DNA from 3 places in the Kitasatospora cinereorecta genome. Region 1 is predicted to be linked to each of the others. Evidence: riboswitches for the same ligand, from Rfam matches in the RefSeq annotation. Region 1 holds a riboswitch; each other region holds the start of a gene.
What was found. Region 1 has a riboswitch for S-adenosylmethionine ahead of ACFPN0_RS29185 (hypothetical protein). Riboswitches for the same ligand answer to the same signal wherever they lie in the genome.

Region 1 (4,502 bases):
TCCGGCCTGGCTGGTCGTCGGCTACCGCGAGCTGCACCAGGTCACCAGCGACGGTGAGCTGTTCCCGCGGGACGTCGGGCTGTGGAACCAGTGGGAGCACATCCCCGAGGACTGGCCGCTGCTCCCCATGGTGGGGCAACCCATGCCGTCCATCTACTTCACCGCCGGCGCCGAGCATCGGCGGCACTCCGAGATGGTGGTGCCCGCGCTGGAGGGCGTGGACCCGTTCGAGATCCGGGACCACTGCGAGCAGCTCGCCGACCGGCTCGTCGACGGCATGTGCAGCCGGGGCACGGCCGATCTCGTCGCCGACTTCGCCGAGCCGCTGCCCGTGCTCGTCCTCGCCCGGCTCGTCGGCTTCCCCGACGCGGAGGGGGCGGACATCGCCCGGGTCCTGAAGGACCTGGCCGACGGGGGCCCCGGGGCGCAGGAGGCGCACGGGCGGTTCGGCGAGCACATGCGGCGGCTGGTGGCGGCCAAGCGGGCCGAGCCCGGGGACGACGTCACCTCGCGGATGCTCGCCGACCCCGAGCCCTTCACGGACGAGGAGTACGCGCTCGACCTGATGGCGATCACGGCGGCCGGCCACCTCACCACCGCCGACTGGATCAGCAACTCCCTGCGCCTGATGCTCACCGAGGACCAGTTCGCCGACTCGCTCGCCGGCGGCCGGCGCAGCGTCGGCGACGCGATGAACGAGGTCCTCTGGGAGGAGAGCCCCACCCAGATCCTCGCCGGCCGCTGGGCGGCCCGCGACACGCAGCTCGGCGGGCGGATGATCAAGGCGGGGGACATGCTCCTGCTGGGCCTGGGCGCCGCCAACACCGACCCCCTGATACGCCAGGACCTGGGGCACGGCAGCAACGGGGCGCACCTGGCGTTCAGCCACGGCGAGTACCGCTGCCCCTTCCCCGCACAGGAGATCGCCGAGACCATCGCCCGTACCGCGATCGAGGTCATCCTCGACCGGCTGCCCGACCTCCAGCTCGCCGTCCCGCCCCAGGACCTCGTGCGGCGGCCCTCCGCCTTCCTGCGCGGGATGAACGCGCTCCCCGTCCGGTTCGCACCCGTACGTACGACAGGAGACCCGCTGTGAAGTGCCCGCACGCGACCGTGGTCGTCGACCCCCTGGTCCGGGACCTCGACGGTGAGACCGAACAGCTGAGCAACGGCGCCCCGCTCGCCCGCATCGAGCTCCTCGGGGTGCCCGCCTGGACCGTCACCCGGCACGCGGAGGCACGTCAACTCCTGGTCGACACCCGGCTGGTGAAGGACCTGGACGCGTGGGGGCTCTGGCAGAGCGGCGAGGTCACGCACGCCTGGCCGCTGATCGGCATGATCGACGCCGGGCGCTCCATGTTCACCGTGGACGGTGAGGAGCACCGCAGGCTGCGGACGAAGACCTCCCAGGCGCTCACCCCGCGCCGGCTGGAGGCGATCCGCCCGGCCATCGAGCAGTTCACCGAGGAACTGCTGGACGCACTCGCCGAGCAGGGCAAGGACGGCGTCGTCGACCTCAAGACGGTGTTCGCCCAGCCGCTGCCGATGCGGGTGGTCGGTCTGCTGATGGGCGTGGACGAGGCGCTGCACCCGATGCTGATGGAGCGGTACAAGGCGTTTTTCTCCATGCTCACCCCGCAGGAGGAGCGCATGGCGATCATCGCGGAGCTGGACGTCTTCTACGCGGAGCTCGTACGGGACAGGAAGGCGCGCCCCGCGGACGATCTCACCAGTGCGCTGATCCTCGCGGAGGAGGGCGGCGAACCGCTCACCGAGGAGGAGGTCGTAGGCAACCTCAAGGCCATGGTCGCGGCCGGGCACGAGACCACGATCGGGCTCGTCCTCAACGCCGTACGGGCGCTGCTCGCCCACCCCGGCCAGCTGAGGAAGGTGCTGGACGGGGAGATCCCGTGGGAGACGGTGATCGAGGAGACCCTGCGCTGGGACACCCCCAGCACCCATCTGCTGATGCGGTTCGCCACGGAGGACATTCAGGTCGGGGACCAGGTGATCGCCAAGGGGGAGGGGCTGGTCATCTCGTACCGGGCCATCGGGCGCGACGCCGCGCAGCACGGGGCGGACGCCGACGTCTTCGACATCACCCGCCCCGCGCCGATCCGGCACATGACGTTCGGTCACGGCCCGCACATCTGCCCCGGTGCCGCCCTGTCCCGGGTGGAGGCGGGCATCGCGCTGCCCGCCCTGTTCGGCCGCTTCCCGGACCTGAAGCTCGCGATACCCGACGACGAGATCCGCAAGCTGCCGGTGATGACACAGAACGACATGGAGGCGTTCCCCGTTCTCCTGCACGGGTGAGGCGTCATGTGCGGTGCGTCAGAGGGGTGTTGCGCACGCGCTGACGCATCCTGCGCTGCTGTTACGCTTCCGGTGGGTCATGAGTTCCAGTGGAAAGCCCCGGCTCGCTGGACGGCACCCCGCTTCCGCTGCGGGTGCTCCGGGTGACGACCCGCCCCGCGCGGCACCGTGCGGGGAACAGCGGACCACCGGGGACGGGCCCCCGGGGTCCATGACCCCGGAAGGCGGGCGACGGCCCATGCTCCCCCACCTCGTTCACCAGGACGGCTGCACGCGGTACGCCCCCGGCCACCACGTGCACTGGATCCACGCCAAGAAGTGCGTGCAGGAGCCCGGCCAGGCCGTCGAGCTGCTGCTGACCTCCAGCGACGTGCGTGACGACGGCTGGTTCGCCCTGCGCGCCGCCTTCGACCACGCGGGCGGTCTGCCCGAGGTCTGGACGCACGCCCCCGCCGGTCTGCGGGAGTTGCTCGCGGGCCACCGGGGCCGGGTCTACTGGCTGCCGCGCTGGCACGCGCTGCGGTTCGTGGGCCTCGACGGTGAGGCGACCGGCCTGGTGAACGTCGGCACCGAGGGCGGTGCACTGTGCGGGACGGCGGGACCCGGCCCACAGCGCACGAGCCGCGGACACTTCACCTACGGGCCGTAGCTGGAGGGACCGCGTGATCACGGCCCGAACACGCTCGAGGAAACGGAACCTGATGGCACATCACATGCGACGGCGATGGCTTCCGGCCGCCGCTCTCCTGCCGGTCCTCGGTCTGGCCCCGGCCTGCTCCGACGCCCAGAGGCCGGCCGGGGCAGGCAGCGACGCCGAGCGGGACCCGGCGGCGTCGGAGGCGAAGGACCGCTCCACGCCGCTCACCGCCGACACGCTCAAGGCCGCGCTTCTCACCGAAGGCGAGGCCGCAGCCGCAGGCTTCACCCTCACCGGTGGTGATGCGCGCACCGGCGCCGCCACGGGCGACGTCGGCGAGGAGACGGCCGAGCCGGACGGCTGTGTGGCTCTGCGGAAGGTGCGCAGCCAAAACGTGCCCGGCCGCGGGGAATCGGCTGCCGCATGGTCGACGATGTACGTGGGCGACAGTGCCATGGCCCCCCGGAACACCGTTCTCACCAGCTACCCGCCGCACACGGCCCGCTCCCGTCTCGCCGAACTGCGCCGCGCCGTGGACACATGCGACAGCTTCTCGGTACGGAATGCCCATGGTGCCGCCTCCCTCACGACCGAGACGCTTCCGGTACCGGATCTCGGCGAGGAGGCCGTGCGGTACCGCGTGCTGGGCCGTACGGAAACGACGTCCGGACACAAGGGGTACAACTACTCCCTGGTGACCGTCGTACGTGTGGGTGGGGTCATCGCGACCGTGGAGACCTCCGAGGTTTTCGGGCCGCTCCCTCCCGCCCAACTGGCGAAGTTCGCGCCGGAGCCGGGGCCGGACGAACCGATGATCGCGGCTCTCGTCGGGAAGGTGGCCAAGTCCGCCGGCGTGTGATCGGCGCTGCCGGTGCCCGTCCCCGTCGGCGGTGTTTCGGGCCGGTGGCCGTCCTCTGCGGAAACTGACCACCCGTCGTGTGGGGCAACATCGCAGTACCACGGTGTGCTGTCGTGGCGCGAGGCGAGTTGACGGAGCCGACGCGGGAGCGGACCGCTCCGGGTGTTGCCGCGTGTCGGCGGCCGTGGGCGGCGGTGGCGGGACCGCGGGCCCGGCAGCCTGACCCCCGGAAGGTCCCGGGCGCCTAAGCTGCTGTCGCATGGTCCCTCTCCTGGCGCTCGCCCCGCACCGTTCCGCCACGGCCGGCCTCCTGGCCGGGGCGGCCCGCGACCGCGGCATGGAGGTCGTGATCCTGCCCCGCGCCGGGGTGCCGGACCGGCTGCGGGGGAGGAGCGGCGCGCACTACTACGGCGGCCCGCACTTCGCCTCGGGCGTGGCAGGCCCCTTGGGAGTGACACTGCTGGAGCCGGACGAGGGCTGGCTGGACGCACTGCCGTACCCGTTCACCGGGCGCGGGATCACGCGCGTCCGACTGTCGGCGGCCCGCCGGGAGAAGGGCTCCGTCTTCGTGAAGCCGCCCACCGACAAGAGCTTTCCGGCCGCGGTGTACGAGGACTGCAGTGCGCTCCAGGTGCCTTCGCACGGGAGCGACCCACTGGTGCAGGTCAGTGAAGTGGTCACCTGGGCAGC
Region 2 (4,502 bases), 4.6 Mb from region 1:
GGGCCGCGCCGAGTTCGCCTTCTTCTACGTCTGCTGCGGCTACTTCGCCCTGGTGGTCTACGCGGTCGTGCACCCCGATTCCGACCAGACCCTGGTCGGCGCGTCGGGGGCGATCTCGGCGGTGCTCGGCGCGTTCCTCCACCTCTTCCCCCGGTCCCGGGTCACCAGCCTCTTCCCGTTCCTCTTCTTCCTGCCGCTGCGCTTCCCCGCATGGATCGTGCTCGTGTTCTGGTTCGTCCTGCAGTGGCTGGCGGCGCGGAGCGCGGGCAGCGGTCCGGGCGTGGCGTATCTCGCCCATGTGGCGGGCTTCGCCGCGGGGTTCCTCTACTCCTGGGGGCGCTTCCGGGGTGGGGTTAGGGTGAAGGCTCCAGCCAGGGCCACCGAGGGAGAAAGCAAGCCGTGATCACCGCGATCGTGCTCATCAAAACCAGCGTGGACCGGATTCCCGAGATCGCCGAGGCCATTGCCGCGCTGGACAGCGTCAGCGAAGTCTTCTCGGTCACCGGCACGTACGACCTGATCGCCATGGTCCGGGTGGCCAGGCACGACGATCTGGCCGACGTCATCCCCGGCCGCATCAGCAAGATCCCGGGCGTCGAGGGCACCGACACCCACGTCGCCTTCCGTACGTACTCGCAGCACGACCTCGAGGCGGCCTTCGCCATCGGTCTCGACGCCTAGCAATGCTTCGGGCCGGGGACGCGGCACCCCTCGTCCCCGGCCGAAGCCGTACGCGGTCCCGTCAGACCTGTGCCGCGCCCCGGTCCGGGACGCAGCGTCCGTCCTCCGTGCGGTAGGTCCACCGCGCGCCCGCGCCCACCAGCTCCCGGACCGCGCCCAGGAACCGCTCGATGTGCTCGTCCGGCGTACCGGCTCCGAAGCTCACCCGGATGGCGTTGAGCGACCCCTCCCCCGGCTCGGCCTCGGGCGCACCGCACTCGCCCGGGTCCTGCGGCTCGCTGCCCAGCAGCGTCCGGACGAGCGGGTGGGCGCAGAACAGTCCGTCGCGCACCCCGATGCCGTACTCCGCGGAGAGTGCCGCGGCGAAGTGCGAGCTGTTCCAGCCCTCGACGACGAACGAGATGACGCCGACCCGCGGGGCGTCGTCGCCGAACAACGAGAGCACCTTGACCTCGGGAACCTCCGCCAGTCCCTCGCGGACCCGGGAGACGAGCCGCTGCTCGCGGGCGACCAGCCGGTCGAACCCGGCCTCGGTCAGGGCCCTGCAGGCGGCGGCGATGGAGTGGACGCCGATGACGTTGGGCGATCCCGCCTCGTGCCGGGCCGCCGTGGTGTGCCACTCCACGTCCACGCCGCCGTCGGTGCGCCGGGCGACCTTGCGCGAGGCGCCGCCGCCGGCGAGGTACGGCTCCGCGTCCCGCAGCCAGTCGGCGCGGCCCGCGAGGACGCCCGAGCCGAACGGCGCGTACAGCTTGTGCCCGGAGAAGGCGACCCAGTCGACGTCCAGCTCCGCGATGTCCACCGGGTGGTGGGGCGCCAGCTGCGCCGCGTCCAGCACGATCCGCGCACCGTGGGCATGGGCGGCGGCGGCCAGTTTCCCGACCGGCCACAGCTCACCGGTGACGTTGGACGCGCCGGTCACGCAGACGAGCGCCGGCCCGTGGGGCTCCCGCCCGGCCAGCGCCCGCTCCAGCGTCGCGACGGCCTCGGCCGGGGTACGCGGGGCGTCGAGGTACGTCACCCGGGCATCGCGCCAGGGCAGCAGCGAGGCGTGGTGCTCGGTCTCGAAGACGAAGACCTGGCAGTCGGCGGGCAGTGTGGCGGCGAGCAGGTTGAGGGAGTCCGTCGTCGAACGGGTGAAGACCACCTGGTCCTCGGGGCGGCAGCCGAGGAAGTCCGCGACCGTCGTGCGGCTGCTCTCGAAGAGGTCGGTGGAGAGCTGCGAGAGGTACCCGGCGCCGCGGTGCACGCTGCCGTAGTACGGGGCGTAGGCGGCCACGTCGTCCCACACCCGCCGCAGAGCCGGGGAACTCGCCGCGTAGTCGAGGGCGGCATAGGTGACGTCACCACCCGTCACCAGCGGAACAGTGACATCGGCACCCAGGACCGGCAACGGCGCACAAAAGGACTGGTCGAGGGCAGCGGTGGAGACGGACATGGCGAACTCCCGTAACAGGCAGGCGAAATCCTCGCGCCGGCGATACGCGGCAGCACGGGGAAGAAGGAAAAGACACAGGTGCGGAGAAGGGCGTGGAGCCCTAGCGCATTCGCTTGCTCACAAGAGGCTCCCTAGGGACCAGGACCCCGGGGGTTGGCATACACAGATGCCGAGGGGCCCGCGCTTGCCGCAGACCTCACTGCCTGCGGCCCGGTCTTCACCCGGGGCACCCCGCCACGGACGGAGGGTTGCCGGACAGCGGGCCGGGGCCGTAGTCGCTGTCACTCATGACCTGCGCAGCATCTTGCCATACCCGTCCGTACGCGCAAGGGCGCGGTCCGCGATCCGGACCGCGCCCTGCTGCACCTCGTACACCCCGGGCCGCTCCGGACCCGTCGGCCGGATCGGAACACGGCCCGGACGAAGGGACCTACGCGTTGCTCGCGGCCACCCAGCGCTCCAGCGCGCGCTTGGCCGCACCCGAATCGATCGACTCGGCGGCCCGCGCGATCCCGGCGGCGATCTGCTCGTTCAGCGTGCCCTCGCCCGGGTCGAGGGCGACCAGCGCGGCGGCCGAGTTGAGCAGGACCGCGTCGCGTACCGGACCGGTCTCCCCGTCCAGCAGCCGGCGGGCCACATCCGCGTTGTACGAGGCGTCGGCGCCGCGCAGCGCCTCGACCGGAACCAGCTCCAGGCCGACGTCACGCGGGTCGAACCGCTCCTCCCGCACGGTGCCGTCCCGGGCGATCCAGACCCGGGAGGCCGCCGTGGTGGTCAGCTCGTCGAGACCGTCGTCGCCCCGGAAGACGAGCGCCGAATTGCCGCGGTCGGCGAGCACGCCCGCGACGATGGGCGCCATCCTCAGGTCGGCGACCCCGACGGCCTGGGACCGTACCCGGGCCGGGTTGGTGAGCGGGCCCAGGATGTTGAAGGTGGTCTGTGTGCCGAGCTCCTTGCGTGCCCTGGCCGCGTACCGCAGGGCGGGGTGGAACTTCACGGCGAAGCAGAAGGTGATGCCCGCCTCCTCCGCGACCTCGACCACGCGCTGCGGCGTGAGTTCGAGACTGACGCCGAGCTTCTCCAGGACGTCGGAGGCACCGCTCGCCGAGGAGGAGGCGCGGTTGCCGTGCTTGACGACCTTGGCGCCGGTCCCCGCGATCACGATCGCCGACATGGTGGAGATGTTGACCGTCTTGGCCAGGTCCCCGCCGGTGCCCACGATGTCGACCGTGCGGCCGGGCACGTGGATGGTCCGGGCGTGCGCGTACATGGCGTTCACGAGGCCGGTGACCTCGTCGACGGTCTCTCCCTTGGCCCGCAGCGCGACCGCGAATCCGGCGATCTGCACATCGGTGGCCTCGCCGCTCATGATGCGGTCCATGGCCCACGCGGTGTCCTCGGCGGTCAGGCTCTCGCCGCGCAGGAGCGGGGTCAGCACGCCGGGCCAGGAACGGGCCGCCACGCTGTCGCCGCCGTCCGGGGTCACCACGTTCATGGTCCGCTCCTGGGGTCCACTGCCGGTAAGGGGTCGCTGCACACCCTATCCAGCCCCGGGGACGGCGAAGAGCCCCGTCCATCGAATGGACGGGGCTCCTGCTGTGGCGTTCAGCTGAGGTGATCAGTGGTGGCCGTGGCCGCTGGTGATCTCCTTGTACTCCTCGGCGGTGGGCTTGGCGATCTGGTTGTTCTCGCCGTAGTAGCTCCTGCTGAGCCTGGCCCGCAGCCTCTGCAGCGCCGACGGCTTGCGCTCGACACCGTTCTTGTCGACCGTGGGGCCGATCTCGAACGGCTTGTACTGCTCGTGCGCCGTGAGCGTGTGCAGCTGCGCCGGGCTGAGCGGCTCGTGGATCTCCACGAACTCACCGTGCGGCAGGCGCTTGATGGTGCCGGACTCGCGCCCGTGCAGCACCTTCTCCTTGTCGCGGCGCTGGAGGCCGAGGCAGATCCGCCGGGTGACGATGAACGCCAGGACCGGGCCGACGAAGAAGGCGATCCGGACGAACCAGCTGATCGCGTTGAGCGACAGGTGGAAGTGCGTCGCCCAGATGTCGTTGCCGCCGCCGATCAGCATGACGAAGTAGACCGTCACCCAGGCGACACCGAGGCCGGTACGGGTCGGAGCGTTGCGCGGACGGTCCAGGATGTGGTGCTCGCGCTTGTCCCCGGTGATCCACGACTCGATGAACGGATAGAGCGCCAGCGCCGCGAGGACGACACCGAAGAGAACCAGCGGGATGAGCACGCCCAGGGCCAGCGTGTAGCCCCAGAGGTTGATCTCCCAGCCCGGCATCACACGGACGAAGCCTTCCGCGAAGCCCATGTACCAGTCCGGCTGGGCGCCCGTGGACACCTGGTCGGGCCGGTAGGGGCCGAGCGCCCAGAT
Region 3 (4,502 bases), 2.4 Mb from region 1:
ACGATCGCGTCCTCGCCCAGCTCCTCGTACGCCCCCGCCTCCCGGGAGAGGACCAGCGCGCAGCCGTCGTCGGAGACGACCGGGACCTCCTTGGCGACCAGGTTCATGCCGTCGCGGATGGGGTTGACCAGGGCCACGTCCGCCAGCCGGTACGCCGCCAGCGAGCGCGCGAAGTCGTCGTCGACCTGGAGCAGGACCGGGGTCCAGTCCGGGGTGCCGTACTGCTCGTTGATCCCGTCGGCGACCCGCTGGACCTCCGCCGTGTAGTCGCGGTACACCGAGAGGTCCTGCCGGGAGGGGTAGGCGAACGCCACGTGCACCACCCGCTCGCGCCACTCGGGGCGCTCCTCCAGCAGGGCCCGGTAGGCGTGCAGGCCGCGCACGATGTTCTTGGAGAGCTCCGTGCGGTCCACCCGAACGATCGTCTTCCGCCCGGCGCCCACCTGCCGCCGCAGCGTCGCCATCCGCTCGTCCACGTCCGCCTCGTGGGAGCGGCGGCGCAGGAAGTCCGCGTCGGCGCCCAGCCCGTGCACCCCGATCCGGGTGCGGCCGGTGCCGCCGAGGATCTCCGTACAGCAGCTGATGAACGCGTCCGCCCAGCGGCGGGTCAGGAACGCGGCCCGGTCGGCGCCCAGGATGCCGCGCAGCAGCTGCTCGCCGATGTCGTCGGGCAGCAGCCGGAAGTAGTCCACGGGTGCCCACGGGGTGTGGGAGAAGTGACCGATCCGCAGGTCGGGGCGGAGCTCGCGGAGCATGCCGGGCACCAGCGAGAGGTGGTAGTCCTGCACCAGGACCTCCGCGCCGACGCCCGCCTCCTCGGCGAGCGCCTCGGCGAAGGCCCGGTTGTACGCCTCGAAGGAGGCCCACTGCCGGCGGAACTCCGCGTCGAAGACGGGCTCCACCGGCGTGTCGTAGATCATGTGGTGGACGAACCACAGCACGGAGTTCGCGATGCCGTTGTACGCGTCGGCATGGACTCCGGCGTCGATGTCGAGCATCCGGACACCGGGCTCGCAGACGCCCCGCCGGGTCGCCTCGCGGTCGCCGTCGCCCAGGGCGGCGCACACCCACATCTTGTCCTCGACGGCGCTGAGGCCGGAGACGAGACCGCCCCCGCCGCGCTTCGAGTCGAGCGTGCCGTCCGCACGCAGCGCGTACGACACCGGGCCGCGGTTGGACGCGACGAGGACCTGGGCAGCGTGCTCGGAGACCATGTACCCGAATCTAGCCCGTTCGGGGAGCCGCCAAACGTGCGGCCGCCCCGACCGCTACGCCGCGTGGCGGGACGCGTACTCCGCGATCTCCCGCATCGGCGGCCGCTCCTGCGTGTCCACCGCGTGGGTGCGCGGTACGAAGCCGTCCGCGCCCCGCTCGAACTGGGTGATCGAGGGCCGCACCAGATGCCCACGGGAGAGCCGCAGCTGCGCGGTGCGGTAGATCGCCGCGGCCATCCTGCCGAGCGCCTGGCCGTCCTGGTGCCGGTGTTTGCGTACGCCGACGTCGACCTGCGCCAGCGCGTCCAGGCCCACCGTGTGCAGTGCGTCCACGAGCAGGCCCAGCTCGACCCCGTAACCGACGGGGAAGGGGAGCCGTTCCAGCAGGGAGCGGCGTGCCGCGTACTCGCCGCCGAGCGGCTGGACGAATCCGGCCAGTTGCGGCCAGTGCAGATTGAGCAGCGGGCGCGCCACGAGCTCGGTGACCCGGCCTCCCTGGCCTGCGGTGTCTCCCAACGGCCGGTCGTACATGGCCTTGACGAACTCCACCTCGGGGTCGGTCAGCAGGGGGCCGACGATCCCGGAGACGAAGTCCGCCGAGAAGTCCCTCAGGTCCGCGTCGATGAAGCAGACGATCTCCCCGCTGGTCACCAGCAGTGACCGCCACAGCACTTCGCCCTTGCCCGGGACGGCGGGCAGGGACGGGAGTATCGCGTCCCGGTGCACGACGCGGGCGCCCGCCCGCCGGGCGACCTCGGCGGTGGCGTCGGTGGAACCGGAGTCGATCACGACCAGCTCGTCGACGAGCCGGACCTTCTCCATGAGCTCGCGCCGGATCTCCGCGACGATCGCGCCGACCGTCGCCTCCTCGTTCAGCGCGGGCAGCACGACACTCACACCGGCACGGTGCGGATCCCTCGCCCGCGCGGCCGTGAGCCGTTCGACCGGGCGGTCGGCGACCGACCAGGAACGCCTGGTCAGCCAGCGTTCCACCTCTTCCAGCACGGTCGGTACTCCCTGTCTGTGATCCATCTCGCGGTTCGGACGACTCTCTCCCTCGCCCGGGGCTTCGGTTACAGTCTTGAACAACGCGGATGGCCCTCGCATGTCGGGGTCGGTCCGCGAATAAATGCCCGGATCGATGGTCCGGTGCCATAGCGCTCATCCAGAGGGACTGAGGGAACGGCCCGTTGAAGTCCCGGCAACCCTCCTGCCGACCGCGAGGTCACGGTGGGGAAGGTGCCAATTCCGTCTTGTGGCGAAATACGTCGCGAGGAAGATGAGGAGAAAGGGCCTCCGCCATCATGGCCGTGCAGACAGTTGCAACGAACAACAATTCTTCCGCCGTGGACCTCGGTCCCGCCGTAGCGCTTTCCTGCCGCGAATGCGGCGAGCGTTTCGAGCTCGGTCCCATCTTCGCCTGTGCGTCCTGTTTCGGGCCGCTCGAAGTGGCGTACGACCTGCCGAGCGGCTCCCCCGAAGAGCTGAAGAAGCGCATCGCCGAAGGCCCGGACAACATCTGGCGCTACGCGCCGCTGCTGCCGGTTCCCTCCGACGTCGCGGACAAGCCCAACATCAACCCCGGCTTCACGAAGCTGGTCAAGGCCGACAACCTCGCCCGTGAGCTGGGCGTCACCGGTGGCCTGTACGTCAAGGACGACTCCGGCAACCCGACGCACTCCTTCAAGGACCGCGTCGTCGCGATCGCCGTCGAGGCCGCCCGTGCCTTCGGATTCACCACTCTGTCCTGCTCCTCCACCGGCAACCTCGCCGGTGCCGTGGGTGCCGCCGCGGCTCGCGCCGGCTTCCGCTCCTGCGTGTTCATCCCGCACGACCTGGAGCAGGGCAAGGTCGTCATGGCCGCGGTGTACGGCGGTGAACTGGTCGGCATCGAGGGCAATTACGACGACGTCAACCGCTTCTGCTCGGAGCTCATCGGGGACCCGCTCGGTGAGGGCTGGGGCTTCGTCAACGTCAACCTGCGGCCGTACTACGGCGAGGGCTCCAAGACCCTGGCGTACGAGATCTGCGAGCAGCTCGGCTGGCGGCTGCCCGACCAGCTCGTCATCCCGATCGCGTCCGGATCACAGCTCACGAAGATCGACAAGGGTCTCCAGGAGCTGATCAGGCTCGGCCTGGTCGAGGACAGGCCGTACAAGATCTTCGGTGCCCAGGCCGAGGGCTGCTCCCCGGTCTCCACCGCGTTCAAGGCCGGCCACGACGTCGTGCGGCCGCAGAAGCCGAACACGATCGCCAAGTCCCTGGCCATCGGGAACCCGGCCGACGGCCCCTACGTCCTGGACATCGCCCGGCGCACCGGCGGCGCCGTGGAGGACGTCGACGACGAGCAGGTCGTCGACGCGATCAAGCTGCTGGCCCGCACCGAGGGCATCTTCGCGGAGACCGCGGGCGGTGTGACGGTCGGTGTGACGAAGAAGCTGATCGAGGCCGGCCTGCTCGACCCGACCCTGACCACCGTCGTCCTGAACACCGGTGACGGGCTGAAGACGCTGGACGCCGTCGCCCCGACGACCGGCCTGGCGGCCACGATCCGGCCCAGCCTGGAGGCGTTCCGCGCCGCGGGCCTCGCCGCCGCCAACTGACCACCCGAGACCGAAGGAAGGCATCCACATGAGCGTCAAGGTCCGCATCCCCACCATCCTCCGCACCTACACGGGCGGTCAGGCCGAGGTCCCGGCGGAGGGAGCGGTCCTCTCCGAGGTCATCGCGTCCCTGGAGAAGAACCACCCGGGCATCGCGGCCCGCGTCCTGGACGACCAGGGCAAGCTGCGCCGCTTCGTGAACGTGTACGTCAACGACGACGACGTGCGGTTCGAGGGCGGCCTGGAGGCGGCCACCCCGGACGGCGCCGGCATCTCGATCATTCCCGCCGTCGCCGGAGGCTGACCCCCGGACGCGGCGCGCGGGGCCCGAGGGTTCCGCCCGACCGCGTGGTGAACATCATTGCCCCCTCCGCGAGAGAAGCGGAGGGGGCAATTCTGCAGGGTTGAGCACGGTACAGTTGGGGAAGCCCCCTCAGCTGCCCGTGCCGCCCGCATATGAGAATGCGCCCGGTCGCGACAAGAAGCAGCCAAAGTACGTGAACTCTTTGCGGCATAAGTGGCCTTTGCCCGGCCCGACTTGCCCAGGAACATCACGGGTCCTCCCCATCCGGGTGTTCAGGCGTGCCCAGAATTCTCGTCCGATTGACCTGTTGCAGAGGGCAGTTGGGCAGATACATTCAGCCGCGGTCGACGCGTTCCGGCGCACGCCACCCTCTCCTGTCGG

Region 2: another riboswitch for S-adenosylmethionine. It lies ahead of ACFPN0_RS08670 (aminotransferase class V-fold PLP-dependent enzyme); the one in region 1 lies ahead of ACFPN0_RS29185 (hypothetical protein).
Region 3: another riboswitch for S-adenosylmethionine. It lies ahead of thrC (threonine synthase); the one in region 1 lies ahead of ACFPN0_RS29185 (hypothetical protein).

What each region holds. Positions count from the first base shown of each region.
Region 1 covers NZ_JBHSJP010000001.1:6,465,613-6,470,114, forward strand. Annotated here, with positions in the region: gene ACFPN0_RS29175 (cytochrome P450) at 1-1,096, shown strand, start outside; gene ACFPN0_RS29180 (cytochrome P450 family protein) at 1,093-2,316, shown strand; SAM riboswitch class IV at 2,392-2,503, shown strand; gene ACFPN0_RS29185 (hypothetical protein) at 2,555-2,965, shown strand; gene ACFPN0_RS29190 (hypothetical protein) at 3,018-3,812, shown strand; gene ACFPN0_RS29195 (ATP-grasp domain-containing protein) at 4,072-4,502, shown strand, end outside.
Region 2 covers NZ_JBHSJP010000001.1:1,882,555-1,887,056, forward strand. Annotated here, with positions in the region: gene ACFPN0_RS08660 (rhomboid family intramembrane serine protease) at 1-403, shown strand, start outside; gene ACFPN0_RS08665 (Lrp/AsnC family transcriptional regulator) at 400-681, shown strand; gene ACFPN0_RS08670 (aminotransferase class V-fold PLP-dependent enzyme) at 743-2,119, opposite strand; SAM riboswitch class IV at 2,295-2,412, opposite strand; gene trpD (anthranilate phosphoribosyltransferase) at 2,550-3,614, opposite strand; gene qcrB (cytochrome bc1 complex cytochrome b subunit) at 3,738-4,502, opposite strand, start outside.
Region 3 covers NZ_JBHSJP010000001.1:4,036,286-4,040,787, forward strand. Annotated here, with positions in the region: gene ACFPN0_RS18625 (alpha,alpha-trehalose-phosphate synthase (UDP-forming)) at 1-1,214, opposite strand, end outside; gene ACFPN0_RS18630 (glucosyl-3-phosphoglycerate synthase) at 1,269-2,219, opposite strand; SAM riboswitch class I at 2,373-2,500, shown strand; gene thrC (threonine synthase) at 2,519-3,817, shown strand; gene ACFPN0_RS18640 (MoaD/ThiS family protein) at 3,846-4,121, shown strand.